DNA from 3 places in the Nocardia sp. NPDC050713 genome. Region 1 is predicted to be linked to each of the others. Evidence: riboswitches for the same ligand, from Rfam matches in the RefSeq annotation. Region 1 holds a riboswitch; each other region holds the start of a gene.
The links. A riboswitch is a leader RNA that binds a small molecule or an ion and turns the genes downstream of it on or off. The one in region 1 is predicted to bind cobalamin.

Region 1 (9,917 bases):
GAACACGGCCTGCTCGTGCGCCGACCGCCGACATGTGAATGGGTCAGAGGCGGCGGGGGCGGGTGTACCTGATCATGGTGTGGTTCTCCGCACGGGTACCAGGCAACGGGAGAACACGGCCTGCTCGTGTGCCGACCGCCGACATGTGAATGGGTCAGAGGTCGAGCGCGCTATGGCGGGGCTGGACCTGGTCACCGATGCCGAACTGCTCGACCTCACCAATCTGGCCGCGCCGCTCGGTTATCCGGGCACCATCGAGGCGCTGGACCTGCCGATGCGCCCGCGCGGCTACCGGGTGCTCACCCGGATACCCCGGCTGCGCTTCACCCACATCGAATCGCTGGTCGACTCGTTCGGCTCGCTACAAGGACTGCTGGTCGCGACAACGAGCGAGCTACAGGCCGTCGACGGGATCGGCGTGCCGACGGCGCGGCAGATCCGCGACGGGCTGACCCGCCTCGCCGAAGCGGGCGCGGACAACCCGTTCGAACGGGATCGATGAAGCCGCGGCTCAGGCGATGTTGAACGGCTCGGCCGCGCTGCGCACCGAACCGAGTTGCGCGACAACCGAATACGCGCCGGGCGGGACCGGGACGCGCTCGCCCGCGCAATTCGGCTGAGATGTCGAGCCGGACCAGGTGACCTGGAAAGCGGCCTGCTCACCGCGATTCAGATTGCGCACGTCGGGCTGACCGTCCGGATAGCAATCGGTGCTCGACCACAGCTTGCGGGTGCCGTCGAGGGTGTAGACCGAGATCTGCTGCAATCCGGAGCCGACGTCGCGGGCGCAGGTCACCGAGGAGATGTTGGTGATCACGATGCCGAACACCGGCTGCTCGCCCGCCTTGTAGGTGGGTTGCTCGACGGTCACCTTCACCGCCAGCGACTGATCGGGGCACTGCCCGGACGCCACCGGAGCCGGACTTGCCGCCGGGGTCACCGAAGGTTTGGGCGCGTCCGCGCTGGCGGATGACTTCAGCGTGTCGCCCGACTTCTTCACCGACGAGGTCGAACTCGACGCGGCCACCTTGGCGTCACCGGGCGAGCCGCCACCGCGCACGACCATCACCACGAGCCAAATCACCAGCGCGAGCGCCAAGACCAGGATTCCGATGGCGAAAACGCGACGACGCCAGTAGATCTCCGGAGGCAGCGGTCCAGTCGGTTCCAGCACGATTCAAACTTACGGGCAGCACCGGGCGCGGTGTCTCAGGACCTCGGCGTGTCGAACTGGACGACGCCATGGTGCCGGGTGCATCGCACCCGGCACGCTGGGGAAACTCCGCTCCTAGAACGGGTCAGGCGACCTCGCCGATGTTGCCGATGGCACTGTGCAGTTTCATCTGGCCCTCGGCCAGCTTGTAGGTGACGCACGCGATGGCGAGTTCGCCCGCCTTCACCCGCTCGGCGATGATCGACGAACGCTCCATGAGCAGTTTGCTGGTCTCGACCACGTGCCTGGCCTCGAGCTCGTCCACGTCGGACAGGCCCTCCCTGCGGCCGATCAGGATGGACGGCGACACCTTCTCCACCACGCTGCGGATGAATCCGCCGGGCACCTCGCCGCCGTCGAGCGCGTCGACGGTGGCCTTCACCGCGCCGCAGCTGTCGTGTCCGAGCACCACGATCAGCGGCACGTTCAGCACGTGCACGCCGTACTCGATCGAACCGAGCACCGAGCTGTCCACCACGTGGCCCGCGGTGCGCACGACGAACATGTCGCCGAGACCCTGATCGAAGATCAACTCCGCGGCCACGCGCGAGTCGCCGCAGCCGAAGAGGATGGCCGAAGGATGCTGACCGCCGACGAGCTTCGCCCGGTCGGCGGCGCCCTGATTAGGATGCATGAGGGTGCCGTTGACGAAACGCTCGTTGCCTTGGCGGAGAGATTTCCACGCGCTGATCGGGTTGGAATCAGACATACCGACCATTGTGCACAAGGCATTCGCTACCAGCGAGTCAGGTTCGTTACGTGTCGGCAAATATCGACTGGCCGCCGGGTGGCGGGGACGGTGAGGGTAATGCGTAGCGGGACAGGTCGGATCACACCGGCCCTGCCACAGATCGGTGATCGCGGCATCGACGCCGATGTGTTGCTGGACTGGTACGCCGAGACCGCCCGCGACCTGCCGTGGCGGCACCCCGGCGTGACCGCGTGGCAGATCCTGATGAGCGAGATCATGCTCCAGCAGACCCCTGTCGTTCGGGTGCAGCCTGTCTGGCTGGAGTGGGTGGCGCGCTGGCCGGTGCCCTCGGCGATGGCCGCGTCCTCCCAGGCCGAGGTGCTGCGCGCGTGGGGCAAACTCGGCTATCCGCGGCGCGCGCTGCGGCTGCACGAGTGCGCGCGGGTGCTCGCCGAGGAGCACGGCGACGAGGTTCCCACCGACGTGGACGTGCTGCTCGGCCTGCCCGGCATCGGCGCTTACACCGCGCGTGCGGTCGCCTGCTTCGCCTACGGCCAACGCGTGCCGGTGGTGGACACCAACGTGCGCCGGGTCGTCGCGCGCGCCGTGCACGGTCGCGCCGAAGCGGGCAATCCGGCCGCGCGCGACCTCGCCGAGACCGAGGCGCTACTGCCCGCGAAGATCGACCGCGCGGCGCGGTTTTCCGCCGCGCTGATGGAGCTCGGCGCGACGGTCTGCACCGCGCGCACGCCCGACTGCGCGCACTGCCCGCTGCCCGCCTGCGCCTGGGTGACCGCGGGTCGTCCGGTGTCCGAGGTGGTGCGCCGCACCCAGAAGTACGAGGGCACCGACCGCCAGGCCCGCGGCCGCCTGCTCGACGTGCTGCGCGCCGCGACCGGGCCGGTGGAGCGGGTGCGCCTGGACCTGGCCTGGACCCGCGATCCCGGCCAGCGCGATCGGGCGCTGGACTCGCTGCTGGTCGACGGGCTGATCGAGCAGACGGCGGACGGATTGTTCGCCCTCGCGGGTGAGGGCGATCGCTGACAGCCGGATGAAGGGGGCCTTCGGTCGGTCAGGCGAGGACCCGGTGCAGAAATCGTTCCACTTCGGCGCGATAGCGCTCGGGCTGATCGTCGTGCACCAGATGTCCCGCGTCCGGGATCAGCACGTACTCCGCATTCGCGTTGGTCTCGGCCATTTCCCGCATCTGCCCGGCCGGGGTGATGGTGTGCTCGCCCTCGATGAGCAGCACCGGGACGCGCACCGCCCGCCACTGCTCCCAGAAATGGCGGGTGCCCCACTCCTCGGAGATGTCGCGGAAGGTCGCGACCGAGCCGTGCAGCCGATAGCCGTCCGGGCCGTGCTCGAAGGAGTTCAGGAAGTAGCGACCCGCGACGGGGCCGAAGTACTCGAGCACCGAGTCGGCGTCGGGGAACGGCTGCGGCCACGACTCGATCATGGCCGCCCAGTCCGCGGCGGTGCGTCCGGTGAAGTCGGGGGCGATGTCCTCCACCACCAGCGCGCGCACCCGCTCCGGATACTGCGCGGCGAAGACCCAGCCGTGCAGCGCCCCCATGGAATGGCCGATCACGACCATCGGCTCGGTGAGGTGCGCGGTGGCCTCGGCGAGATCGGCGACGAAGGCCTCGGTGGTCAACTCCGGCGGGGCCGGGCGGCCGTGGCCCGCGGCGTCGTAGGTGTAGACGTGCCCGTGCGCCCGCAGCCAGTCCAGCTGGTCGCCCCAGGTGCGCGCGCTGCCCATCAAACCGTGCAGCAGCAGGATCGGCACGCCTGCTCCGCCTTCGTCGTACCACATCGGGACGATTGTGCCCCCGGGCTCGTCCGGGCGCGCGCCCGCCCGCGCGCGGGCGACGTATTGTCGAGTTCATGGCTGTCGTGAAGATCAACGCGATCGAGGTCCCCGAGGGCGCAGGGCCCGAGCTGGAGAAGCGGTTCGCGCACCGCGCGCACGCGGTGGAGAACTCGCCCGGCTTCCTCGGCTTCCAGCTGCTGCGTCCGGTCGCGGGCGAGAACCGCTACTTCGTGGTGACCCAATGGGATTCCGAGGAATCCTTCGCCGCTTGGCGGGACGGTCCCGCCCGTGCCGCGCACGCCGGCAGCGGGGACAAGAAGCCGGTCTCGACCGGGGCGTCGCTGCTCGAATTCGAGGTCGTGCTCGACGTCGCGGCCAAGCCCGCGTCCTAGCATCCGGCGGGTAACGACTCGCCCACACCGTGGTCAACAGGTGTCGACCGTGTTGACGACGGGCGCGCCGTGGTGTCACAGTTCGAGGTGACCAAGCGAGGGTGATGCGGTAATTCCGGTGTGATTCCGGAGCGGTCGCGCCACTGTGTTCCAAGCATCGAGTCCGATCTCCGCCGAGCAGGCGGGGGCCAGGCGAGGTGCCGGAAAGCCAGACACCGGCACCCTCCGCACCACCCATCTCACGGGACGCGACAACGCCCTGCCGGGACCGAGAATCCGGTCGGGACGTATCCCTAGGAGGACTCGAATGGCCATCGCGCATTCACCGAGCCAGGCGACCGATTCCCTGGCGACCGTGCTCGTCACGGTAGGTGTCGTTCTTCTCGCACTGCTCACGCTGTACCTGGTCGGCTTCGATCAGGGCGCCATCTCGCGCAGCGGGATGTTCATGCACGAGCTCATGCATGACGGACGTCATCTGCTGGGTGTTCCGTGCCACTGAACCCACCGACGACGACTCCGGTCCCCCTGGCCGGAACCTTGAAAACCCTGCTGCTGCGCGGCCTGCTCGCCGGTTTGATCGCCGGTCTGCTGGCCGCCACGGTGGGCTATTTCGTCGGCGAACCGAAGGTCGACGCGGCGATCGCCATCGAAGAGGCGAACGCGGCCACCGAAGAGTCGCACCACACGCCGGAGGAACCCGCCACGGGTCATTCCCACGGCGACGAGGAAGAGCCGCTGGTCAGCAGGCCCGGACAGAAGTTCGGGCAGTTCCTGGCTCTCGGCCTCAGCGGTCTCGCCTTCGGCGCGATCTTCGCCTCGGTCGCGCATTTCGCGCGGCGCCACACCGCACTGTCCGGTCCCAAGCTGGCGATCGGGCTCGGTGTCGCAGGGTGGGCCGCGATAGTCGCGGTGCCGTTCTTCAAGTACCCGGCGAACCCACCAGCGGTGGGTGATCCGGAGACCATCAACGATCGCACCCTGCTCTGGGTGGCCTCGGTGCTGCTCGGCCTCGCGGCCGTCGGCGCGGGGGTGTACGTGTACAAACTGCTGCGCGGGCAGCTGGACACCGTCCGGCTGATCGCGGGCGTCGCGGTGTTCGTGCTGATCACCACGCTGGGCTACGTCCTGCTGCCTGGCGTCGACGAGGTGTCCGCCGACTTCCCGCCGAGCCTGCTGTGGCAGTTCCGTGTCGCGTCGCTCGCCGTCTCCGCCACGCTGTGGGCGGCGCTCGGTCTCGGCTTCGCGGCGCTCACCGAGTTCGCGGGGCGTAACACCCAGGCGCGGAGCGAGGTCGCTACCGCGGGGTGACTCGCGTTCGAAAGATCAGGGGCAGTGTCGGTCTCATGACCGGCACTGCCCCTTTTCGGTCGAGCGGTCAGGCCAGCGCGGCGTCCAGGCTGATGATGTCGACACCGGCCAGCGCCTTGGAGACCGGGCAGCCGGCCTTGGCGGCCTCGGCGGCGGCGAGGAAGCCGTCGGCGTCCATGCCGGACACCCGGCCGCGGACGGTCAGTGCGACCGCAGTGATGCGGAAGCCGCCCGCCGGGTCCGGGCCGAGGGTGACGTCGGCGGTGACGTCCAGGCTTTCGGGTGTGGCGCCCGCGTTGCCGATCTGCGCCGAGAGCGCCATGGCGTAGCAGGAGGAGTGCGCGGCCGCGATCAGTTCCTCGGGGCTGGTGGTGCCGTCGGCTTCCTCCGCGGAACGCTTGGGGAACGACACGTCGTACTTGCCGACGCCCGAACTGGTCAGCTCGACCTGGCCGGAGCCGTCCTGCAGACCTCCGGTCCAAGCGGTGCGCGCGGTACGTGTTGGCATCATTGTCCTTTCACGAAGTGAGCCGAACTCGTGCAGGCTAGAACCTACCCGCACAGCCGAACCGTGCGCACCGCTTCCGCGGGCGAGCCGTCAGCTCGCCGCGCCGAGCTTCCCGTCGAGTTGCTCGAGTATCCGGGGCCACGCCGCACGGTGCCGGTCTCTGGCCGCCTCGCTCGCGAACCCCGAGTGCCGCAGGCGAAGCCGGATGCCGCGCGGCTGCTTGACGAACTGCACGCTCACCACCGTCTCGGCGCCCTCGGTGCCGCTCTCGCCGGTGACCCAGGTGAGCTCGACGAGGCGCTCCGGCTCCAGCCGCAGGAACCGGCCGTAGTGCGGGTTGCGCTTGCCCTCGAACTCGGTCTCGAAGAAGAACGGCTCGTTCACCGCGGGCTTCATCCGCACCGAATCCGGGGCGGCTAACCAGATGTCGAACCCCTGTGTCCATGCGGCGTAGAGCAAGCTGGGCGGTGCTTTCATCACCCGCTCCACGGTGAGGTCGTAGGGCCGTGCGGACAGATCCGGGAGACGAACTGACTGGTCGACCATCACCGGACCATACCCGCGCGCCCGAAGCCCCCACAGCATTTGCCCCGACGTGATCGGCTGTCACTCGGGATTGGTCACCCGGGCGAGCACGATGCCGCCGAGGATCAGCGCGAGCGCGAGCAACCGCCCCGCGCTGAACGGATCCCGGTGCACCACGATCCCGAGGGCGATCGCGCCCACCGCGCCGATGCCGGTGAAGACGGCGTAGGCGGTGCCGACGGGCAGCGTCTGCATGGCTCTGGACAGCAGGTATACCGCGAGGCTGCCCAGCACGAAGCACACGAGGGTGGGCAGCGGGCGGGTGAAGTTCTCGGTCGGTTTGATGCTCTGTGACCAGACGATCTCGACGAGGCCCGCGAGACCTAGTACGAGCCAGTTCATTTCGGTGCTCCGCTCATTCAGGGCTCCACTCGTTCAGGGGCTCCGCTCATTCAGGAGCGCGAGTCGTTCAGGGGCGAGAGTCGTTTGCGTGCGCGTTCGTTGGGTGCTCGAGCCGTTCACGTGCCCTAGGCCCTGTCTCGAAGTTCCATCCGGCGCCTCAGCCCGGACTTCGAGACAGGGCCTAGTCGTTCGCGCTCGAGTCGTTCGGGCGCGTCCGTTCTCGTTCAGTACTGCGCCGCGAGGGAGCGGGCGGTTTCGATGGCCTTGGCGTAGGAGTCGTCGTGTTCGGCTCGGCGATCGGCGAGCGCCGGATCCTGGCGGGAGTTGGCCAGTTCGGCGTGCACGAAAACCGTGTCGGTTACGGCGAAGTGGCCCGCGAAGAAGTCGCGCAGGTAGCGCTCCTGGTAGTCGAAGGCCGCCTTCGGCGCGCCGGGCGAATAGCTGCCGCCGCGCGCGGAGGTGACGACGAAACGGCGGTGCCCCAACGACATTCGGGGAAAGGTGATCTGGTCCAGCCAGGCCTTCAGCACGGCCGGAATCGAGTAGTTGTACATCGGGGTGCCGATCAGGATCACGTCGGCGGCGAGCACTTCGTCCAACAGGGGGCGCAGGACGGCCAGCGCCGCGGTCTGGGCCGGAGTCGTCGCCAGGCCGTCGAGGTCAGCCGGGTCGAAGGCGCCGCGCGCGAGGACCGCGTCGCACAGCTCGGTCCACGGCTCGTCCACGAAGGGCACGGGCCGCGCCGCAAGGTCTCGGTACAGGTACTCGCCGTTCGGATTCCCGGCGCGCCAGGCGGCGGCGAACTCCGCGCTCAGTTCCCGGCTGATGGAGCGGCGCCGGGCGCTCGCGTCGAGGTGCAACAAGGTGCTCATGCCTGCGCCTCGCCAATGCTCGGCTCCAGCACGCGCACCGCGCGCTGGCAAGTGATTCGCTCACTGCTTTCGCTCATGATTCAACCCTTCAACTAAGCGGACATATTGTCCGGTTCGACGTTAACAGCAAATCGGACACTCTGTCCACTTATCCCGAACTCCGCTAGAGTCGCTGTCATGGATGCCCGCTCGGATCTGCTCACCGGCGCACCGCTCGATCGACCGCCGAGCGAACGCGCGGACGCGGCACGCAACCGCGCCAAGGTCCTCGCGGCCGCGGCGGAACTCTTCGCCGAGCGGGATCCACGCGCGGTGACCATGGACGACATCGCCAAGGCAGCGGGCGTCGGCCGCGGCACGCTGTACCGCCGCTACCCGGACACGAATTCGATCGCCGTCGCGCTCCTCGACGAGCACGAACGCGCCATCCAAGAGCGCCTGCTGCACGGCGAACCACCCCTCGGCCCAGGCGCGTCCCCGGCAGACCGGCTGGCCGCCTTCTACGAGGCGATGGTCGAACTCCTCGACAGCCACGCGCACCTGGCACTCGGCGCGGAGACCGGCGGCGCCCGCTTCACGACCGGGGCATACGGGTTCTGGTACGCCCACGTCCGAGCGTTGCTGGTGGCGGCGGACATCCGTGACCCGGACGCGCTGGTCGATTCCCTGCTCGCACCGTTGGCCGCGGAGGTCTACACCGCACAACGCGAACGCGGGCTCAGCCCATCGACCATCACCCGAGGACTGGATCGGATCGCCCACGCCCTGCTCGGCAAACCCCGATAGGCACCCGCCCTATCACCGTTCCACACGCCGTTCACACGCCTGACGAAGCAGACCAGGCCGAGGTCCCATGCGAGCGCCGGACCGCGAGCGGCGCCCACCAACAAGCTCGCGAGCGTCCAGATGCCGAGAATGACTGTGCCGGTGATGCATCCGTCGAAGACGCAGGCCGGGCTCGGCAACGGCGTTGGGTCAGCCGCCGAATACCTGCGCTTACGAAGGTCGATCGACGGTCGGCCTCGTGGGGCACTGCCGGGCGCAATCCGCCCAAAGTCCGCGCATGGCCGGAGCGAAGGCGAAGGTACGCACCAGAGACACAGCCGGACGCAGTCCGCCCGAAAACCGCGCATGGCCGGAGCGAAGGCGGAGGTACGCCTTAGGCTGCAAGGGTGAGTGCGCCAGGCATAGCGAATCGTGGCTCGGTCGTATGGGACTGGGGCCTCGCGTTGATCGTCGCGGTAGTCCAGGTGGCCGGGGGTCGCGGCGCCGATATGCACCAGACCGGCACGCAGTCACTGGATGTGCTCGGTTATCTGCTGCTGCTCGCGGGGCCGGTCGCGCTGGCTTTCCGGCGCGTTCAGCCGCTGCCGGTGCTGGTGATCGCGCTCGCCGCGTGCGGCATCTACCTGGCGCTCGACTACGGGTACGGCCCCATCTTCCTCTCGCTGGTGATCGCCTTCCTCACCGCGGGGACGATCGGATCTCGCTGGTGGACATACCCGCTCGTGCCGATCGGCTACCTGCTCTTCGTGTGGCCGCTGCCCGCGTTGCTCGGTGAATCGGTGAACGGCTGGCAGATCGTCGCGCTGATGGCGTGGTCGGCCGTGCTCATCTGCGCGGCCGAAGGGTTGCGCCAGCGCCAGGCGACGCTGGAGGCCCGCGAGCAGCGCGCGGAGGCTGCCCGCCGCGACGAGCAGGCGCAGCGGGAACGCCGCGCGACCGAGGAGCGGCTGGCCATCGCCAGGGAGCTGCACGACGTTCTCGCCCACAGTCTTTCGCTGATCAACATGCAGTCCTCGGTAGCGCTGGAGCTGTTCGACAAGCGGCCGCAGCAGGCCAGGACGGCGCTCGCCGCGATCAAGGCGGCGAGCAAGGAATCGCTGGCCGAGGTGCACACCCTGCTCCAGACCATCCGCATGGGCGCGACCCTGGCCGACCCCGAAACCGCGCCGGTGCAGCGTGATTCGACCGAGAGGTCTCGCCCCACCCGCGGCCTCCGTGGTCTGCGGCGGGCCACACCGAGCCAGCGGCGGGCATCCGGTGCGGCCGAGCCGGACAAGCAGCCGGAGGAGTTGCGCGCCGATCGGGAGCCGCGCACCGAACCGCGCCCGGCCGAGCCGCCGAAGAAGCAGGAGGCGCCGCGCGCGCCCGCGCCGAGCATCGGCGATCTGGACTCGCTGTTGCAGC
Region 2 (9,917 bases), on a different contig from region 1:
GGGCGGCGTTCTACGTCCGGCACAGCCGGTGCGCCCGGCGCCACACCCACACCTTCGGTGAGGTGATCAGTCACGTCGCGAAGTCCTACGCCGAGGCATGGTGGACGGTGCTGCACACCGACTGCGAGGAGCTTCGGCACTCCGCATGGGTCCATCTCGGCGAGGTCCGCGACGGCTACGCGCAACTCATCGGCGACATCAGAACCGGTCGTGTCCAATTCCCGCTGGGGTGGGCGGGCATCCGACATGCCCGGCGAAACGACAGCGCTTCCACTGGGTCCGACGGGGATGGGGTGCACCCCGGCAAGCAGTAGTAGGCACAACGGGCGGTGCGGTCTGGACGGCGCCACGAGTGCCGCAGGCCAGGTCCATATTCGAAGGCATCGGTACGCTCGTGGGCATGGGTGGGGACTTGTTGCTGCTGATCGCCACCATCGGCGGCCCATTGGGGTTGTTCGGGTGGGCGGCTGTTCGGGCGAAGCGCCGCGGGCTCGGGTGGTCGTTCGCCGGGCCGTTTCAGGAGATGTTCGATCCTGGTGCGGCGCGGGCGCAGATCGTCATCGAGGAGAGGGCGGAACTGCCGGATCCGGGGGGCACCGGCGACCCGGATAACGACGACGATGTGCCGAACACGGTGATGTACAAGGGTGTTCGGCTCTACGTCAATCCGAAGGCTCGGCATCGCGGAGGTGATGGGACCGCCAGCCGAGCGGGGTGAGCACGGACGGCCCGGACCGTTTCGGTCAGCACGGGAGGCGGCATTCGCGGCCCGCGGCTGCCCCGAAGACCGCCCGGATCGCGGCGATATCGGACGTTCCGCGCGGACGCCGACGGCCCGAGACAACTCGGGCCGTCGGTCTTCGGACTGTCGCAGCTGGTTGCCCGCAGGGTTGCGAATCTCGTTGCGGACTTCGAATATGCCGCTACTCGACCGAGTTGGCCAGCCGATCGGCATATGGGGCGGTGAGTTTTCCGACCAGGGGAAGTTCTGCGCGGACACCGCCGGTGTTGTTGGCCTGGACCATGGCCATGACCCAGACGACGACCGCGAAGACCGCGACCGCGAGTCCGGCGAGGCTGAAGATGATCCCCGCGACTCCGAGGAGCGAGCCGACGATGCTCAGAACGATATTGACCACCGAGACCGCTCCGAAGAAGACGATCGATTGCGAGGCATGGAATTTCACGTCGGGGTCGTTCTTGCCGACGAACAGGAAGATGACTCCGGTGAGCCACCCCAGTGCGTAGGACAGGATCGCGCTGGTCTTCTTGTCCAAGCCGGCGGACTGCGGTTGGTTCGTGGGAGGTTGAGAAGTTGTCATGAGGTAAGTAGACGCTGCGCGCGCCACCTACCGATCCCAAGTTTCGCCCGAACCCCCAGGTCGCGGGTCAGCCGGCGACCGGGATCGTGGACGTGGTTCTCCCTTGATCGTTCACGCCGGTAGGTGGTTGGGGGAGTTGGGGACCGGGATTTCGAACTGCCAGGGACCCGAGAGGCCGGGGCGGGCGGCGGCCTGGGTGTGTAGGCGCAGGTAGTCCACACGGGAGAGGTCGATGGCGCCGAGGGAGGTGAGGTGGCTGGAGGTGACCTGGCAGTCGACGAGGGCGAAATCCCAGGCGGCCAGTTGGGCGCAGAGCCAATACAGCGCGATCTTGGAGGTGTCACGGGCGCGGGAGAACATGGACTCGCCGGCGAAGGAGCGGCCGCATGCGACGCCGTAGAGGCCGCCGACAAGGTCGCCGTCGCGCCATACCTCGACCGAGTGCGCATGACCGAGGTGGTGCAGCCGCAGGTAGGCCGCCATCATGTCGGAGCCGATCCAGGTTCCGTCCTCCTTGTCGCGCGGTCCGGCGCAATTCGACATCACATCGGCGAAGGCGCGATCCATGGTCACCCCGTAGTCGGCTTTGGCGACAGATCGACGATAGGACTTGGTCACCCGCAGGTCGGTCGGCACCAGAATGCTCCGCGGGTCCGGGCAGTACCAGTGGATCGTTTCGCCGGGGTTGTACCAGGGAAAGATGCCCGCGGAATAGGCGCTCAACAGCCGCTCTGACGACAGATCCCCGCCGAAAGCGACCAGTCCGGTCGGATCCGCGAGCTCGACAGGTGGGAAAGGCTGGTCTGGATCGACCAGATACATCCGCATCAGGTCGCTGGCGTCGGTCACCGGACAGACATTACCGACCTGAGCGAACAGCCTCGGGCCGCGACGACGGGACGAACCGTCGCACGGGGATCGGTCCGCGGAGTCGGCAACCCTACCTGCTGCCGAGCGTCACCCCTGTTCTACCAAGCAATTGTTTGGTTGAATCGGTGCGACCCGATGCCCCGCCCTAGGAAACGAGCGCGCCAATGACCGGTCCCGACGAACTCGTCCGCGCGATGTGCCGAAGCTGGTCCGATCCCGACCCCGATCGAATCGCCTCGTACTTCGCCGAAGACGCTGTCTACCACAACATTCCGATGGAACCGATCGTCGGCCGCACTGCCATCCGCGATTTCATCGCCGGGTTCCTCACCACCTTCGACGCCATCGATTTCGACATCCACCACCAGGTGACCTCCGGCAACGTCGTCATGAACGAACGCACCGACACCTTGCGCGGCAACGGCCGCGACACCCCGCTCCCCGTCATGGGCGTCTTCGAAGTCGGCGACGGCGCCATCACCGCCTGGCGCGACTACTTCGACATGGCCGCCATCAACCGCGCCTTCGGCCTCCCCAGCTGAGCCGATCCGTCCGCTCGTGGCCGCCACGGTTCGATCAGCGGACGACCGGGAAGTGGATCGTGGGTGTCAAAGGTGCGGCGCACCTACGATGCTGATCGTGTCTTTCGATGTGCGCGACGGTGATTCGGGTGCCGAGCCGGTCGGACAGGGTGCCTGGTGGATGGATCCGGCGTTGCTGGTGCGCGGGGAGTTCGAGCGTGTGTGGGGAATGCTGGATTCCGCGCCGGACGCTCAGGCTCGTTTGGTGGCGGCGGTGTTTCGGGCCTCGGCACATCTGTACCGCGACGCCTCGCCGGTAGTTCGTCGGCAACTGCTGGCGCTGGACGCCGCCCGGTACGGACACCGGGGGCTGGCCGGCCGGATCACCGCCGTGCCTGTGGACGGGGGCGGACACGCGCGGTGGGGCGTGGAGTGGGCGACTGCCAGCCAGGTCGATTCCCGTTTTCGATACGCCCTGACCGGGTGGAAGGCGCCGTCCGTGGCGACAGCGGTGGTGGACGGCCGTGCCGTCGCCGTGGGCCCGTCGTGGAGCGGCGGCAACGTCAGGGCAATTCGGATGTGGGACTTGATGACCGGCGAGCAGGTCGGCGAGCCCCTGGTCGGCCACGACGGTTCGGTTCGAGCGGTGGCGACGGGAGTGATGAACGAGCGCCCGGTCGCCGTCACCGGAAGCGAGGACGGCACGGCGCGTGTGTGGGACCTGGTCGACCATGAGCAGATCGGCGAACCCATGGCTGGCCACGACGGCTGGGTGCTCTCCGTGTCGACGGCCGTGGTGGATGGCCGCCTCGTCGCGGTCACCGGCGGTACCGACCACACGGCGCGTGTGTGGGACCTCGGCACCGGAAAACAGATCGGTGTTCCCTTGACCGGCCACAGTCGGTGGGTGGTGGCGGTGGCGACAGCCGTGGTGAACGATCGTCCCGTCGCCGTCACCGGCAGCTGGGATGCCACGATCCGGCTGTGGGATCTCGGTACAGGCGTACAGGTCTGCGATCCACTGACCGGCCACACCGATCAGGTGCTTGCGGTGGCGACGGCCGTGGTGGACGGTCGGCCGGTCGCCGTCACCGGAAGCAATGACAAGACGGCGATGATATGGGATCTCACCACCGGTGAACCGGCTGGTGATCCGCTGATCGGCCACTCCCACAAAGTGGGGGCCGTCGCGACAACCACCGTGGACGGCCGCCCGGTAGCCCTCACCGGCGGCGGGGACGGCACAGCCCGGATGTGGGACCTGATGACCGGCGAGCAGCTCGGCGATCCGCTGACCGGGCACTCCGACGAGGTGGGCGCCGTGGCGGTGGCGCACGTCGGCGGTGTCCCCGTTGCCGTCACCGCCGGTGCGGTCACCGGTACCGATCACACGGTCCGCACGTGGAGCCTGACGGCGCGTCGCCGGAACGCCGAACCCTCGGATGGGCACAGCGGCGCCGTCGTCGCGGTGGCGGCGGCGATGGTGGACGGGCGGTCGGTCGCCGTCACCGGCAGCGGCGATGGCACGGCCCGCATCTGGGATCTCGCCGCAGGTAAGCGCATCGGCGTCTCCCTCGACGGCCACACCGGTGAGGTGCACAAGGTGGCAGCCGGGACGGTGGACGGCCGCCCGGTCGCCGTCACCGGCGGCTACGACGCACTCCGGCTGTGGGACCTGACCACGGGTGATCCCATCGGCGAACCGCTGACCGACCCCGACGGACCCACCCTCGCGCGGGCCATGGCAATGGTGGACGGCCGCCTACTGGCCGTCACCAGCGGCGGACATCGCAGCGGCAGACCCATGCGGGTATGGGACCTGGCCACCCGCGCGCCGATCGGCGGATTTCCCGCCGGCCGCCGCCGCGGTTACGCCGACAAGGTGATCGCGGTGACGTTGGGACAGTTGGACGGGCGGCCTGTCGCCGTCACGGGCGCCGACGACCGGACAGTTCGGTTGTGGGACGCGACAACTGGGAAGCAGATCGGTGAGCCCCTGATCGACCATGACTGCTCGGTGCGGGCAGTTGCCACGGCTTCGGTAGAAGGCCGCCCGATCGTGGTCATCGGCAGCGACGACAAGACAGCGCGGACAGCAGACCTGACCACAGGCCAGCCGATCGGCGAACCGTTGCGCGGCCACACCGACGTGGTGTGCACGGTGGCCGCGGGCACGGTGGACGGACGCCCGGTCGCCGTCACCGGAAGCTGGGATGCCACGGTGCGCGTGTGGGACATCACGACGGGCGAACAGATCGGCGAGAAGCTGGTGTTCCCCGCCATGGTGAACGCGGTCGCGGTGACGCCGGATGGGCGCCTGGCAGTCGGATTCGGCACGGAGCTGGCCATTCTGGCCTTTCGCTGACCGCAGCCCTTTCGCACCGCCTCGGCAGCCACGGCTCGATCAGCGAACGATCGGGAATTGTCCCGAGAGCCAGTCATCATCGAGGATGTCACCCTCGGGCAGCGGTTCGTCGGCCGCAGCCTCGGCCTCGAATCAGAGCACGGGCGGGCCGAACTCGGTGCGGCATGTGGCGGCCGACACCGTTCGATCGACGAATGGCATTGGCCCGGGGGAACCGAATGGCACTGGCGCGCGTCGAACAAGCAGCAGGGGAGAAATTGTTCGTCGACGTATGAGGAGGGGTGGCATGGAGCGTTCGAGGTGTGTGCCGTCGTGGCGGCAGGGGGTGAGTCCGAAAGCGCGGAGTCGTCCGGTGCGGCAGGCGGGGGAGGCGTGCGAGGGATATGCGTCGCGAAGGCGGCGGCAAAGGCGTCCGCCGGAGGACGGCTGAGATCGCTTCTGGCGGAGAGCTACTGAGAACACTTCCGCCGGAGGTGGACAGGCGAAGGTCGAGAGCACAGCGGCCGGGCCGCGCGGGGAGCGCGGCCCGGCCGGAGTTCTAGCGCACGGCCTTGGCCGCCGCGACCATGTTGCGCAGCGAGGCTTCCACCTCGACCGGGCCGCGGGTCTTCAGACCGCAGTCCGGGTTGACCCAGAGCCGTTCGGCGGGAACGGCTTTCAGGGCGGCGCGGAGCGAGGCGGTGATCTCCTCGACGCTGGGGACGCGCGGGGAGTGGATGTCGTAGACACCCGGGCCGACGCCGAGGTCGAAGCCCGCGGCGTTGAGGTCGTCGAGCACCTCCATGCGGGAGCGGGCCGCCTCGATGGAGGTCACGTCGGCGTCCAGGCCCGCGATCGCGTCGATGACCTCACCGAACTCCGAGTAGCACAGGTGGGTGTGGATCTGGGTGGCGTCGGAGACGCCGGAGGTCGCCAGGCGGAACGAGCCGACCGACCAGTCCAGGTACGCGGGCTGGTCGGCGGCGCGCAGCGGGAGCAGCTCGCGCAGCGCGGGTTCGTCGACCTGGATGATGCGGATGCCCGCGGCCTGCAGATCCACCGTCTCGTCCCGGATGGCCAGCGCCACCTGGCGCGCCGAGTCGGCCAGCGGCTGGTCGTCGCGCACGAACGACCAGGCGAGGATGGTGACCGGGCCGGTCAGCATGCCCTTGACCGGCTTGTCGGTCAGCGACTGGGCGTAAGTGATCCAGTCGACGGTCATCGGCGCGCGCCGGGTGACGTCGCCGAACAGGATCGGCGGCCGCACGCAGCGGGTGCCGTAGGACTGCACCCAGCCGTTCTCGGTGGCCGCGAAGCCGTCGAGCTGCTCGGCGAAGTACTGCACCATGTCGTTGCGCTCGGGCTCGCCGTGCACGAGCACGTCGATGTCCAGCTTTTCTTGCAGCGCAACGACATCGGCGATCTCGGAACGCATCCGCCGCACGTACTCGGCCTGGTCGATATCGCCCTTGCGCAGCGCCGCCCTGGCCAGCCGGATCTCCGGGGTCTGCGGGTAGGAGCCGATCGTGGTGGTGGGCAGCGCGGGCAGACCCAGTCGCTGCGCCTGCAGCGCGCGGCGTTCGTCGGCGGGCGCGCGCTTGGTGGCGTCTGGCCCGAGCGAGTCGAGGCGGGCCCGAACTTGCGCGTCGGAGAGCCGCGGGTCGGTGGTTCGCGACTCCGCCGCGGCGCGCGCGGCGGCGAGCTCGTCGGCGATGGCCCCGGTGCCCTGCGCCAAAGCCGTTGCCAGCAGCCGTACTTCGGCTACCTTCTCGGCGCCGAAGGCGAGCCAGGAGCGCAGTCGGTCGTCCAGCCCGGTCTCGGGCGCCAGCGAGTACGGCACGTGCAGCAGCGAGCAGGAGCTCGACACCGCCACCGACGACGCGCTGCCGAGCAGCGTCCCGAGGGTGGTCAGCGCGCGATCCAGGTCGGTGCGCCACACGTTGCGCCCGTCGACCACGCCCGCCACCAGCAGCTTGTTCGCCAGCGACGGCAGCGAGGCCACCGCGGACAGCTCCAGCGCCGAGGTGAAGTCCAGTGCGATGCCTTCGACGGCGGTGCCCGCCAAAGCCGGAAGCGCGTCGCCCGGCGTGCCGAAGTAGGTGGCGACCAGGATCGCGGGCCGCTCGCTCGCCTCGGTCAGCTCGGTGTAGGTGCGCCGGACCAGCTCGATCTCGTCCTCGGTGAGGTCGGTGACCAGCACCGGCTCATCGATCTGCACCCACGCCGCACCCGCGGCGGCCAGCTGCCGCAGCAGTTCGCGGTAGAGCGGCACCAGCTCGCCGAGCCGGTCGAGCGCCGCGCCGCCGGTGGCCTTGGCCAGCTTCAGGAAGGTGACCGGCCCGACCACCACCGGACGCGCGGGCACGCCGAGCTCGATCGCCTCGGCGAGTTCGGCGAGCAGCTTCTCCGGGTGCAGCGCGAAGGTCGTCTCCGAGCCGATCTCGGGAACCAGGTAGTGATAGTTGGTGTCGAACCACTTGGTCATCTCCAGCGGTTCCACGGAGTCGGTGCCGCGGGCGGCGGCGAAGTACCGGTCCAGCGGATCGGCGATCCCGGCCACCCGCTCGGGCAGCGCGCCGAGCAGCACGGCGGTGTCGAGCACCTGGTCGTAGTAGGAGAAGGTGCCGACCGGGATCGAGTCCAGTCCGGCCGCCTGCAGCTCGGTCAGCTGGGCGCGGCGCAGGTCGCGGGCAACGGTGTGCAGCTGCTCGGCGTCGATGCGCCCGGCCCAGTACGACTCGGTGGCGCGCTTGAGCTCGCGTCGCGGCCCCACGCGCGGTAGCCCGAGAACCGTCGCGGTGAATGGTGTGTGTTCGGAAACAGTCACGGTGTGCTCCAGTGCTTTTCAGGACGTGAGCCATCGCCATGCGAGCACGCGGCGACCAGCGGACGTCGTTGGGCAACCGAAGAGACACGGAGCCCAAAAAGTCGGCGCTGATGGTCCGCGCGCCCAATCCACGAGGCGGTGGCCGCCGGATACGGCGTATCCGGCACGGCTGGCAGGTCTTCGGACTCGCGGGCACCGGCTGGGGAGAATTTCCTCCCGCCGACCTACTGACCGTCGCTTCCCAGGTCTGCACCCAGTGCGTGATGACGGTGTTCGTTCCTGCATACCGCTGCGGGACAGTCCCGGATTCCCACCGGGTTCCCTCTCGCCCGCCGCCCGGCAAACCGGGAGCGGACTTCGACTCCGGCGCTCGACGTCGGGGCTCCATCTCGTCGGGCGCACTGGAGAACCAGCTGCGTTGTCCAGCATAAACGGACGACGGGATATTCCGTGCGCGCCCCCGGCAAGCCCCGCACAGACCCGCTGGGCAGGTGGTGAGATGTGACGCCCTGATGAACGCAACTTCGCAAGCCTGCTAGGTCTGGTTGTGAAGATTGCTGCGAAGGGGACTTCCCTGTCGGTGCTGTACCGAGAGCCGGGTACCTTGGGGCAATGTTCTCGAAAGTCTTGGTTGCCAATCGCGGCGAGATCGCTATCCGCGCCTTCCGCGCGGCCTACGAACTCGGCATCGGGACGGTCGCCGTCTTTCCGCACGAGGATCGCAACTCGGTCCATCGGTTGAAGGCCGCGGAGTCCTATCAGATCGGGGAGCAGGGCCACCCGGTCCGGGCTTACCTCTCCATCGAGGCGATCATCGACGCGGCCAAGACCGCGGGCGCCGACGCCATCTACCCGGGTTACGGATTCCTCTCCGAGAATCCGGACCTGGCGGCGGCCTGTGCGCGCGAGGGCATCACCTTCATCGGCCCCTCGGCCGAGGTGCTGGAGCTGGCGGGCAACAAGGCACGCGCCATCGAGGCCGCCAGGGCGGCGGGCCTTCCGGTGCTGAAGTCCAGCGCGCCGTCGGCGGACGTGGACGAATTGCTCACCGCCGCAAACGAACTCGAATACCCGATCTTCGTCAAGGCGGTCGCGGGCGGCGGTGGGCGCGGCATGCGCCGGGTCGCCGCGCCGGAGCAGCTGCGCGAATCCATCGAAGCGGCCTCGCGTGAGGCCGAGTCCGCGTTCGGCGACCCGACGGTGTTCCTCGAGCAGGCGGTGGTGAACCCGCGCCACATCGAGGTGCAGATCCTGGCCGACCAGCACGGCAACGTCATGCACCTGTTCGAGCGGGACTGTTCGGTGCAGCGCCGCCACCAGAAGGTGATCGAGCTCGCGCCCGCACCGAACCTGGATCCCGAACTGCGCGAACGCATCTGCGCCGACGCGGTGGCCTTCGCCCGCCAGATCGGCTACAGCTGCGCGGGCACCGTGGAGTTCCTGCTCGACGAGCGCGGCAACCACGTCTTCATCGAGATGAACCCGCGCATCCAGGTCGAGCACACGGTGACCGAGGAGATCACCGACGTCGACCTCGTGCAGTCGCAGCTGCGCATCGCGGCGGGCGAGACCCTCGCCGACCTCGGCCTGAGCCAGGACTCCGTCGCCATTCGCGGCGCGGCGCTGCAGTGCCGCATCACCACCGAGGACCCGGCCAACGGCTTCCGTCCCGACACCGGTCGCATCACCGCCTACCGCACCCCCGGCGGCGCGGGCATCCGCCTGGACGGCGGCGCGAACCTCGGCGCGGAGATCGGCGCCTACTTCGACTCCATGCTGGTGAAGCTGACCTGCCGCGGCCGGGACCTGCCCGCGGCGGCGGCCCGTGCGCGGCGCGCGCTGGCCGAGTTCCGCATCCGCGGCGTCACCACGAACATCCCGTTCCTGCAGGCGGTGCTAGACGACCCCGACTTCAAGGCGGGCCGGGTCACCACCTCGTTCATCGATGAGCGTCCGCAGCTGCTGACGCTGCGCCAGTCCGCCGACCGCGGTACCAAGATCCTCGAGTACCTGGCCGACGTCACCGTCAACAA
Region 3 (9,917 bases), on a different contig from region 1:
CCGTAGGCCGCCAGCGCGTCCTTGGACTCGGCGGCGCCGACGAAACCGACGGGGATGCCGAGGATCGCGGCCGGGCGCGGGGCGCCCGCGTCCAGCATGTCCAGCAGGTGGAACAGCGCGGTCGGCGCGTTGCCGATGGCGACGACCGCGCCGTCCAGCCGGTCACGCCACAGCTCCAGCGCCGCCGCCGAACGCGTATTGCCCAGTGCCGCGGCCAGTTCCGGCACCCGCGGGTCGGCGAGGGTGCAGATCACCTCGTTGTCGGCGGGCAGTCGCTTGCGCGTGACGCCGGAGGCGACCATCTGCGCGTCGCAGAGGATCGGCGCGCCCGCGTGCAACGCCGCCCTCGCCGCCGCGACGACACCGGGGGAGAAGGCGATGTCCTCGGTCAGATCCACCTGTCCGCAGCCGTGGATCATGCGCACGACCACCCGCGCCACGTCCGGCGGGAAGGCGCTCAGGTCCGCCTCGGCTCGGATCGTCGCGAACGACTGCCGATAGATCTCGGCCCCGTCGGTGAGGTAGCTGGTGCGCACGTCGGACATGGCGTCCACCCTAGGACGCGGCCGGGGGAGTCCGCCCACAGCCCCGGGATGTCGGAGCGAGGGCGGAGGTATGGCCACGCAGGGACGTGTCGAACCGTGAGGCAGGTATGCCGCGGGTCGGCCAGATCGGCGGGGGAGTCCGCCCCGAGGTCCCGGAATGTCCGAAACGGGGACGGAGGCGCGCCCAACTCGGGGTGGGCGGACGGGGCAGGCGAATGACCTGCCGATGGCCGGAATGGACGCGCAGGTATGCGCCGAACGGTGGAGCGGGCGTGCGGGTCGCGGGTCAGGTGCGTGGTCGTTCGAGGATGCGGGACATGACGATCGCGCTGCGGGTGCGCCCGACGCGCGCGTTCTCCCTGATTCGCTCCACCGTCGACTCGATCTCGGCCATGTCGGTGGCCATGACGTGCACCAGCGCGTCGGCCTCGCCCGCGATCGTCCACACACCGACCACCTGCGGGATCGGCTCCAGGCTTCGGCGCAGTTCGGCCGGGGTGATGTTGTCGCGGTAGTACACCTCGACGTAGGCCTCGGTGGTCCAGCCCAGCGCGGCCGGGTTCACCAGCGCCGTGAAGCCGGTGATCTGACCGCTGGCGACCATGCGGTCCACCCGGCGTTTGACCGCGGGCGCGGAAAGCCCCACCGCGGAGCCGATCTCCTGGAACGAGGCGCGCGCCGAGCGCAGCAGGTGGCCGAGAATCTTGCGGTCGGTATCGTCCATCACAGCCCTTCCTCCGTGACGCAATGATTCGCCGTTCTACCGTCGATTTGCGCAACGATTCGGCGTTCCGGACGCAATGCTAGGCCCTTTACCTTCGTGGCAGCCGTATTCCTCACTCCGGGAGCCACGATGACCTCAGTAGCTACCCTCCAGACCACCGAGCCCGCCCCCGCACGCCGACCCGTGCCGCGCCGGTTCGTGATGTGTCGCCCCGACCATTTCGACGTCCGGTATTCGATCAATCCGTGGATGAATCCGGACGCGCCGGTGAACCGCGCGCTGGCGCTCGCCCAGTGGGACGACCTACGCGCGACCTTCGAGCGCCATGGTCACCGGGTCGACGTGGTGCCCGGCGAACCGGGTCTGCCCGACATGGTGTTCGCCGCCAACGGCGGACTGGCCGTCGGCGACCGGATCATGTCCGCGCGCTTCACCCACCCCGAACGCGCCGCCGAGGGTCCCGCCTTCCACCGCTGGTTCGCCGGACGCGGCGTGGACGTCGCGGCGGCCGCGGAACTCAACGAGGGCGAGGGCGATTTCGCGTTGATCGGCGGCCGATTCCTGGCGGGCACCGGCTTCCGCAGTTCCGCGGCGGCCCACCGCGAGGTCGAGCTGCACTTCGGAATCCCGGTCGTCTCACTGGAATTGGTGGACCCGCGGTTCTATCACCTGGACACCGTCTTGATGGTTCTCGACGAGTCCACCATCGCCTACTACCCGCCCGCCTTCGACGAGACCAGCCGCACCGTGCTCGCGGGCCTGTTCCCGGACGCGGTCGAGGCGACCGACGCCGACGCCGCCGTTCTCGGCCTGAACGGGGTGTCCGACGGGTATCACGTCTTCCTCAGCCCGCACGCCACCGACCTCGCCGCCGCCCTCCGCGCCCGCGGCTACCTTCCGGTCCCGGTGGACGTCTCGGAGTTGCTGAAGGCGGGCGGCGGAATCAAGTGCTGCACGCTGGAATTGCACTGAAGGCGGGCGGCGGGATAAGTGCCGCGCGCGCGAACCGGCCTCGCCCGGTCCACCTGACGTCGGTTCGGGCGCTATCGCGTGCTCAGTCGACGCGGTAGCCGTCGGGAGTCGCCACCACATCGGTGACCTCGCCGCGCGGGCGGCCACAACGGCGGTCGCAGCCGGACCAGTGCTGACGTCCCGCGACGGTGACTTCCTCGGCGGGGATGTTGTCGCCCGCGCTGTCGGTCGACGAGCTGTCCGCCAGGACGCGGCCGGATTCGACTGCCGCGGTGACGTCGGCGCGTACGTCGGTCAGCGACTTCGCGCAGCCGGGCTGTCCGGCGCACGCGCTGACGTGCAACCACGGCGAGGCGGCGTCGAAGATCAAGCCCATCGGCGCGAGCACGCGGACCACCTGTTCGGCGGCCCACTCCTCGAGGTCCGCGACGATCAGACTGCGCCACGGCGTGATGATCACCGGGCGCTCGATCGCCGCGACGAATTCGGCGAGTCGCGCGTCGAGCGCGCCGAGCCGGACGCCCGCGCCGAGCGCGACCGAGCCGTCGTCCTGGTCGAGCCAGCCGATCGGAACATCCTGGGCCGCAGTGATTTCCACGCGCTCCGTGCCGGGCGTCAGACCGATCGACTCGATGATCCTCGCCGGACCGTCCGCGACCTCGTGCAGCCGCCACTGGCCCGAACTCACCTCGAGAAAGCCCTCGGCGGCGGCAAGCACGCTATCGACGGCCTCCGCTTTGGTGACGCGGATGCCGGTGTCGGCTCCCGCCAGCAGCAGCGCGAACTCGTCGGGGCCGACCGCGTGGACGCCGATGTCTCCGTCCAGACCGCTGACATCGCCGCGGCCGTCGTCGAGCGTGAACAGCACCCGTCCCGGCAGTTCCGCCAGCCGGGGCGTCGCGCACAGCCGAGCGTCGAGATCGCCGACCAGCCCGCGCACGTCCGCGAGCCCGCCGACCCGCCCGGACAGCGGCGAGGCCACGATGTTCCGCACGCGCTCGTGCGTCCGGCTCGGCAGCAATCCCGCCGCCGTCAGATGTGCGGTCAGCGCCTCCGCGTCGCGCACCTGACGCAGCTGAAGGTTGCCGCGCGAGGTCAATTCGATCGCGCCGTCGCCGAACTCGCTCGCCGCGGTCGCCAGGGCGAGCACCTGGTCGGAGGTGAGCCGTCCACCGGGCACCCGGATGCGCGCGAGCGGTCCGTCGGCGGCCTGATGCAGCCGCAGCACGCCGGGGCAGGAATCGGGGGCGGTTCGAGTCATAGCTCCTTCAGCCTACGTGCGCGGGCGTGCCCGAACCCACGGGCGGGAGTTCGCCCTGCGCGCGATGCCGAGAACGACGCGGCCAACGGCACGACCCGCAGCTTCGGCGGTAGCTACGACCTCGGCATCGAGCGCACGCCCGCAGGCTCGCGGACCGACCGGCTCCGCTCTTTCCTCGCTGCCAGCAGACGGCGACACCGACCGCTCCGGAACCGGGCGTGCGGCGGGCCACGCCATGCCGGGTACGCTCGGCGTGCTCGGCGGCGTCGAGGAAACCGGTGCAATTCCGGTGCGGTCGCGCCACTGTGAACAGCCAGACCCTCTCCGGCGAGCACCACACCCCGATGGGCGCGTCACCCGAGGAAGGTCACCCGTGATCCTGCTGCTGTCCACGTCCGACACCGATCTGCTCAGCGCGCGCGCCAGCGGCGCGGACTACCGGCTCGGCAACCCCGCCCGCCTGCTGGTCGACGACCTGCCTGGATTGCTGGACGGGGCCGATCTCGTGGTCGTCCGCATCCTCGGCGGCAAGCGTGCCTGGGAGGACGGGCTCGCCGCGCTCCGCGACAGCGGTGTGCCGATGGTCGCGCTCGGCGGTGAGATCGCGCCGGACGCCGAGCTCATGGAATGCTCGACGGTCCCGGGCGGCGTCGCGGCCGACGCGCACAACTACCTGGCCGCGGGCGGTCCGGAGAACCTGCGCCAGCTGCACAACTTCCTGTCCGACACGGTCCTGCTCACCGGCCACGGCTTCGCGCCGCCGGTGCAGCTGCCCAGCTGGGGCGAGCTCGAGCGCGTCGCCCGCCACCCGGCGCCGGTCGCGGGCCTTCCGACCGTCGCGGTGATTTACTACCGCGCCCAGCATCTGGCCGGCAACACCGGCTACGTCGACGCACTGTGCGCGGCGATCGAGGACGCGGGCGCGCGACCGCTGCCGCTGTACTGCGCTTCGCTGCGCACCGCCGAACCCGAGCTGCTGAACACGCTGCGCCAAGCCGACGCGCTGGTCGTCACCGTGCTCGCCGCGGGCGGCACCAAGCCAGCCACCGCGTCCGCGGGCGGCGACGACGAGGCATGGGACGTCGGCGCGCTCGCCGAACTGGACGTGCCGATCCTGCAGGGCCTGTGCCTGACCAGCGGCCGCGCCCAGTGGGAGGACAACGACGACGGCCTCTCGCCGTTGGACGTGGCGACCCAGGTGGCCGTGCCGGAGTTCGACGGCCGCATCATCACGGTGCCGTTCTCGTTCAAGGAGTTCGACGCCGACGGCCTGTCCACCTACGTCCCCGACCCGGAGCGGGCCGCCCGGGTCGCGGGCATCGCGACGCGCTACGCCCGGCTGCGCCACATCCAGCCCGCCGAGAAGCGACTGGCCGTGATGCTCTCCGCGTATCCCACCAAGCACGCCCGCATCGGCAATGCCGTCGGTCTGGACACGCCCGCGAGCGCCATTCGGCTGCTCACCGAATTGCGTTCCGCCGGTTACGATCTCGGCGAGTCGGGGGAGATTCCCGGTTTCGAAGAACGGGACGGCGACGCCCTGATCCACGCGCTCATCGCGGCGGGCGGTCAGGACCCGGACTGGCTCACCGCCGAACAGCTGGAAGGCAACCCGATCCGCATCGGCGCCGCCACCTACACCGCCTGGTTCGACACCCTCCCGGAAGACCTGCGCGAGGCCGTCGTCGAGGCGTGGGGTCCGCCGCCGGGTGAGCTGTACGTCGACCGATCGGCCGACCCGAAAGGCGAGATCGTCATCGCCGCACTGCGTTTCGGCAACGTGGTGCTGATGGTGCAGCCGCCGCGCGGCTTCGGTGAGAACCCCGTCGCCATCTACCACGATCCCGATCTGCCGCCCAGTCACCACTACCTGGCCGCCTACCGCTGGCTGGCCGCGCCGGAGACGGCGGGCGGTTTCGCCGCCGACGCCATGGTGCATCTGGGCAAGCACGGCAACCTGGAGTGGCTGCCCGGCAAGACGCTCGGCATGTCGGCCTCGTGCGGCACCGACGCGGCGCTGGGCGACCTGCCGCTGATCTACCCGTTCCTCGTCAACGATCCCGGCGAGGGCACCCAGGCCAAGCGGCGCGCGCACGCCACCCTGGTCGACCACCTGATCCCGCCGATGGCGCGCGCCGAAAGCTACGGCGACATCTCGCGATTGGAGCAGCTGCTCGACGAGCACGCCAACATCTCCGCGCTCGACCCGGCCAAGCTGCCCGCCATCCGCCAGCAGATCTGGACGCTGATGCGCGCGGCCAAGATGGACCACGACCTCGGGCTCACCGAACGCCCCGACGAGGAGTCCTTCGACGACATGCTGCTGCACGTCGACGGCTGGCTCTGTGAGATCAAGGACGTGCAGATCCGCGACGGCCTGCACGTGCTCGGCCAGGCGCCCGCGGGCGACGGCGAACTCGATCTGGTGCTCGCGATGCTGCGCGCGCGGCAGCTGTGGGGCGGCGAGGTGTCGGTGCCCGGACTCCGAGAGGCACTGGGGCTGAACGAATCCGGCGACGAGGCGCGCGAGCGGGTCGACGTGATCGAGGGTCGCGCGCGCGAGCTGCTCGGCGCGCTACAGGCCGCCGACTGGTCGGTGGACGCGATCGACGGACTGGTCGCGCGATTCGCCGACACCCTCGTGCCCTCGGGCGCGGCGGCCATCGGCGGCGCGGAACCGGGTACGGCCGGTGCGGTGCGCGCCGTACTGCGCTTCGCCGCAACGGAAGTGGTGCCGCGCCTGCGCGAGACCGGCGTCGAGATCGAGCGGGTGCTGCACGCGCTGAACGGCGGGTTCGTCCCGGCGGGCCCGAGCGGTTCGCCGCTGCGCGGCCTGATCAACGTGCTGCCGACCGGCCGCAACTTCTACTCGGTCGACCCGAAGGCGGTGCCGTCGCGGCTGGCCTGGGAGACCGGTCAGGCCATGGCCGAATCGCTGGTCGAACGCTATCGCGCCGACCACGGCGAATACCCGCGCTCGGTGGGCCTTTCGGTGTGGGGCACCTCGGCCATGCGCACCTCCGGTGACGACATCGCGGAGGTCTTCGCGCTGCTCGGTGTGCGGCCGGTGTGGGACGAGGCCAGCCGCCGCGTTACGACTCTCGAAGCGATCCCACTCGCCGAACTCGGCAGGCCGCGTATCGACGTGACCGTGCGCATCAGCGGGTTCTTCCGCGACGCCTTCCCGCACGTGCTCGCCCTGCTCGACGACGCGGTCCGGCTGGTGGCCGAGCTCGACGAGCCCGCGGAGTCGAATTACGTTCGCGCGCACGCGGAGTCGGATCTGGCCGAACACGGCGACGCCCGCCGCGCCACCACCCGCATCTTCGGTTCCAAGCCGGGCACCTACGGCGCCGGTCTGCTCCAGCTCATCGATTCCAAGAGCTGGCGCACCGACGATGATCTCGCGCAGGTCTACACCGCGTGGGGCGGTTACGCCTACGGCCGCGATCTCGACGGCGCACCGGCCGCCGACGACATGCGCTCGGCCTATCGCCGAATCGCGGTGGCGGCCAAGAACACCGACACCCGCGAGCACGATATCGCCGACTCCGACGACTACTTCCAGTACCACGGCGGCATGGTCGCCACCGTGCGCGCGCTCACCGGCAAGAATCCGGAAGCCTATATCGGCGACAGCACCCGACCCGACGCGGTGCGCACCAGGACCCTCTCCGAGGAGACCTCGCGCGTGTTCCGTGCCCGCGTGGTGAACCCGCGCTGGCTGGAGGCGATGCGCAGGCACGGCTACAAGGGCGCGTTCGAGATGGCCGCCACCGTGGACTACCTGTTCGGCTACGACGCCACCACCGACGTGGTCGCCGACTGGATGTACGAGAAGCTCACCGAGAGTTACGTTTTCGACGACGTGAACCGCAAGTTCATGGAACAGTCCAACCCGTGGGCGCTGCACGGCATCACCGAACGGCTGCTGGAGGCGGCCGAGCGCGGCATGTGGTCCGCCCCCGAGGCCGAGACGCTGGACCGGCTGCGCCAGGTGTATCTGGAGACCGAAGGGGAACTCGAGTAGTATCGCGGCGCAGGCGGACCCGGTCGTACTCGGGTCCGCCCCGCCCCCAATTCGTTCGGAATGGCTCCGCAAAACGACGCCTCGGTTTTTATTGCGGCGCATGTCGTTTCATTTCCCGCCGTCGCCGTATTCGTCCGCGAAAAGTCGAAGGGCCGGTGCTGGCAACCCCCCAATTCCTGGGCCGATTCGCTGATCTTGCAACGTAATTCGGTTTCGTCATTCTGTCGACATCGAGAGTGTGGAAGGCGCATCATATCGATGTCCTGAAAGCCGATTCTCGGGGCACACACTATTCGGATCGGCCGGATGATGGGAATTCATCATGATCAAAAAGTTGATAGCGGCAGCGGTGCTGACCATCGCCGCGACCACCGGAATCGCCACCGCGACCGCCAACGGCTCGCCGGGGGGCGTGGTGGCGGGGGTGGACCGCGGCGTCGAGTACACCGCTTCGGTGGCGCCGGATCGCTCGGGGGCGACGCTCACCTTGGCCGCCGGGACCTTCGAGATCGCGCCGGACGCGGTGCTGGTGCACGCGCCCGACGGCACGGTGATCGGCAGCGTGCCGACCACACTGCACTCCGTGACGGGTCAGCTGGTGCGCGTCGCGCCGGTAATCGACGCGAGCGCAACGGAATTGACGCTGACCCCGGTCAGCGCTCCGGCCCAGCCGGAACTGGGGTTCATCGGCGATGCGGGAACGACGATCGCGGGTATCGCGATCGGCTGTGTGATCGGCGCATTGATCGGCGCGATCTTCTTCATCCTCCCGGCCATTCCCGGCTGCATCATCGGAGCGGTGATCGGCGGGATCATCGGCGCGAACGCCTGAGGCGAGCAATCGAGGGGTGAACACTCCTCGCGAACCCGTGGCCCGTCCGGGAAACAACCGGACGGGCCGCATTCGTGCGACGATAAATTCCGGACACGGTGCATTTCAATTTCTCGAAATGCGCCTCGCGGCCCTTTCGCACGCTGCGCAGGAGAAAGGACCGCGGCCAAGCGTCCAAGATGGTGTGAGGAGACCGCGTCGCCGGGGAGGGGCGGCCCGGGCCCGGTTTCTCCGCGCGCATTCCCGCCTTGTACCGGTGCGACCGGCCGTGCGATGGCAGTGATCGCACGGGATGCCGTCCGCTGCGGGGCCGTCTGCCGCAGGTTCGCCGGGGGTCCCGCAGCCGGGTGTCGACGTCGCGGTGAGCAGGCGAAATACCTCGAAATTGGGGGTCTCCAGGTATTGACTAGCGGCGAAAACCGAGGACACTAGATGTACACCGGAACACCGAAGAGTGCCACACAATCGGCGGAGACGTCCAAAGAAAGTACTGGTAACTCGCACAGGATCCGGCTAGGCCCCCGGCAAGCCAGTCGAAGACCAGGGTAATCAGCGACGACTGAAACCCAAGGATTCGATGGAGACTACCGGGGACTGTTCTGTTCGGGGGTAGTTCTCCCTCGCGCGGCCCTCCGACCTGTGGTAACGCCTCACTCGGCCTTCGGGACGAGCGTGTTGTGCCGCGCCGCCGTCCACCAGCGCCCGCCCTCCTTCACCAGGACGTACAGCGCGACCATCGCCGGATCCACATCGATGGGATCGCCTTCCGCCGTGATCGCCCGCGCGGCCTTGTGCGCGACGGCCACATCCGGCCGCAGGAAGACGATGTCGGTCACCTCGTAGCGCGCGTACTCGTCCTTCAGGAATCCCGCCAGCCCCTTGCGGCCCGCCTCCAGCAGCGCATCCCGCCCGGTGATCACCATGCCCACCGCGTTCCCCGCCGACGCGTTCGCGGTGAAGCCGCTGACCATCAGCTCCGCGTCCTTGTTGTTGAAGCCCTCCTCCACATCGGCCACCAATCGCTTGATCGCGGCGATGTCCTCGGTGTGGTCCACGGTCGTGTCCTCGACCACCGGCGATTCGTCTGTCGTTGCGTTCATGATCGACAGCTTGGTACCTGAACAAAGGTTGAGGTCAAGTCCGGCGGGTCGACCGGGTTCGCGGAGGCGCTGACGAAGGTGCCGACCGCGCTGTCGGCGACGTCCGCCTGGTCGGCGATCTCCTGCACGCGGGCCAGGGTGTAGCTCCGGCCCGCGAAGACCGTGAAGCGCTCCGAACGGTGTCCGGAGTTCTTCCAGGCGCAACCCCGGCGCGGGAGACGGCCGCGTGGGCTAGGCCGACCGGCGGGATGGAGCGCGGGTCGAGCGTGCCGAGGATGTGGTGGACTGGAGCGGTGCTGGAGGACCTGGATCGGGTGGAGACGGGCGTGCGGGAACGGTTGCGCGGGTGGCCGACGCGCTCGGTTCTCGCGGGCTGGTGCTGCTGTGCGGATTTCCCGCCTCCGGGAAGTCCACGGCCGCGGCGTATGTGCACGAGCTGACCGGCGCCGTCGT

Region 2: linked by a shared signal. The riboswitch ahead of metE (5-methyltetrahydropteroyltriglutamate--homocysteine S-methyltransferase) and the one ahead of AB0H49_RS03320 (CbtB-domain containing protein) in region 1 are both predicted to bind cobalamin.
Region 3: linked by a shared signal. The riboswitch ahead of cobN (cobaltochelatase subunit CobN) and the one ahead of AB0H49_RS03320 (CbtB-domain containing protein) in region 1 are both predicted to bind cobalamin.

The regions. Positions count from the first base shown of each region.
Region 1 is NZ_JBFAHS010000001.1:824,085-834,001, forward strand. Features, by position in the region: gene disA (DNA integrity scanning diadenylate cyclase DisA) at 1-502, shown strand, start outside; gene AB0H49_RS03295 (hypothetical protein) at 512-1,174, opposite strand; gene AB0H49_RS03300 (carbonic anhydrase) at 1,299-1,922, opposite strand; gene AB0H49_RS03305 (A/G-specific adenine glycosylase) at 2,022-2,948, shown strand; gene AB0H49_RS03310 (alpha/beta hydrolase) at 2,977-3,720, opposite strand; gene mhuD (mycobilin-forming heme oxygenase MhuD) at 3,792-4,109, shown strand; cobalamin riboswitch at 4,165-4,348, shown strand; gene AB0H49_RS03320 (CbtB-domain containing protein) at 4,417-4,611, shown strand; gene AB0H49_RS03325 (CbtA family protein) at 4,602-5,420, shown strand; gene AB0H49_RS03330 (OsmC family peroxiredoxin) at 5,488-5,928, opposite strand; gene AB0H49_RS03335 (SRPBCC domain-containing protein) at 6,019-6,474, opposite strand; gene AB0H49_RS03340 (multidrug efflux SMR transporter) at 6,535-6,855, opposite strand; gene AB0H49_RS03345 (NAD(P)H-dependent oxidoreductase) at 7,080-7,727, opposite strand; gene AB0H49_RS03350 (helix-turn-helix domain-containing protein) at 7,905-8,513, shown strand; gene AB0H49_RS03355 (histidine kinase) at 8,900-9,917, shown strand, end outside.
Region 2 is NZ_JBFAHS010000011.1:233,865-243,781, reverse strand. Features, by position in the region: gene AB0H49_RS21505 (hypothetical protein) at 1-314, shown strand, start outside; gene AB0H49_RS21500 (hypothetical protein) at 413-718, shown strand; gene AB0H49_RS21495 (DUF4870 domain-containing protein) at 924-1,322, opposite strand; gene aat (leucyl/phenylalanyl-tRNA--protein transferase) at 1,434-2,171, opposite strand; gene AB0H49_RS21485 (limonene-1,2-epoxide hydrolase family protein) at 2,357-2,734, shown strand; gene AB0H49_RS21480 (WD40 repeat domain-containing protein) at 2,832-5,078, shown strand; gene metE (5-methyltetrahydropteroyltriglutamate--homocysteine S-methyltransferase) at 5,617-7,884, opposite strand; cobalamin riboswitch at 8,038-8,248, opposite strand; gene AB0H49_RS21470 (pyruvate carboxylase) at 8,497-9,917, shown strand, end outside.
Region 3 is NZ_JBFAHS010000015.1:25,127-35,043, forward strand. Features, by position in the region: gene AB0H49_RS25485 (precorrin-8X methylmutase) at 1-545, opposite strand, end outside; gene AB0H49_RS25490 (Lrp/AsnC family transcriptional regulator) at 832-1,269, opposite strand; gene ddaH (dimethylargininase) at 1,399-2,241, shown strand; gene cobG (precorrin-3B synthase) at 2,324-3,502, opposite strand; cobalamin riboswitch at 3,725-3,846, shown strand; gene cobN (cobaltochelatase subunit CobN) at 3,876-7,532, shown strand; gene AB0H49_RS25510 (hypothetical protein) at 7,855-8,364, shown strand; gene AB0H49_RS25515 (SgcJ/EcaC family oxidoreductase) at 9,015-9,464, opposite strand; gene AB0H49_RS25520 (hypothetical protein) at 9,461-9,592, opposite strand; gene AB0H49_RS25525 (ATP-binding protein) at 9,811-9,917, shown strand, end outside.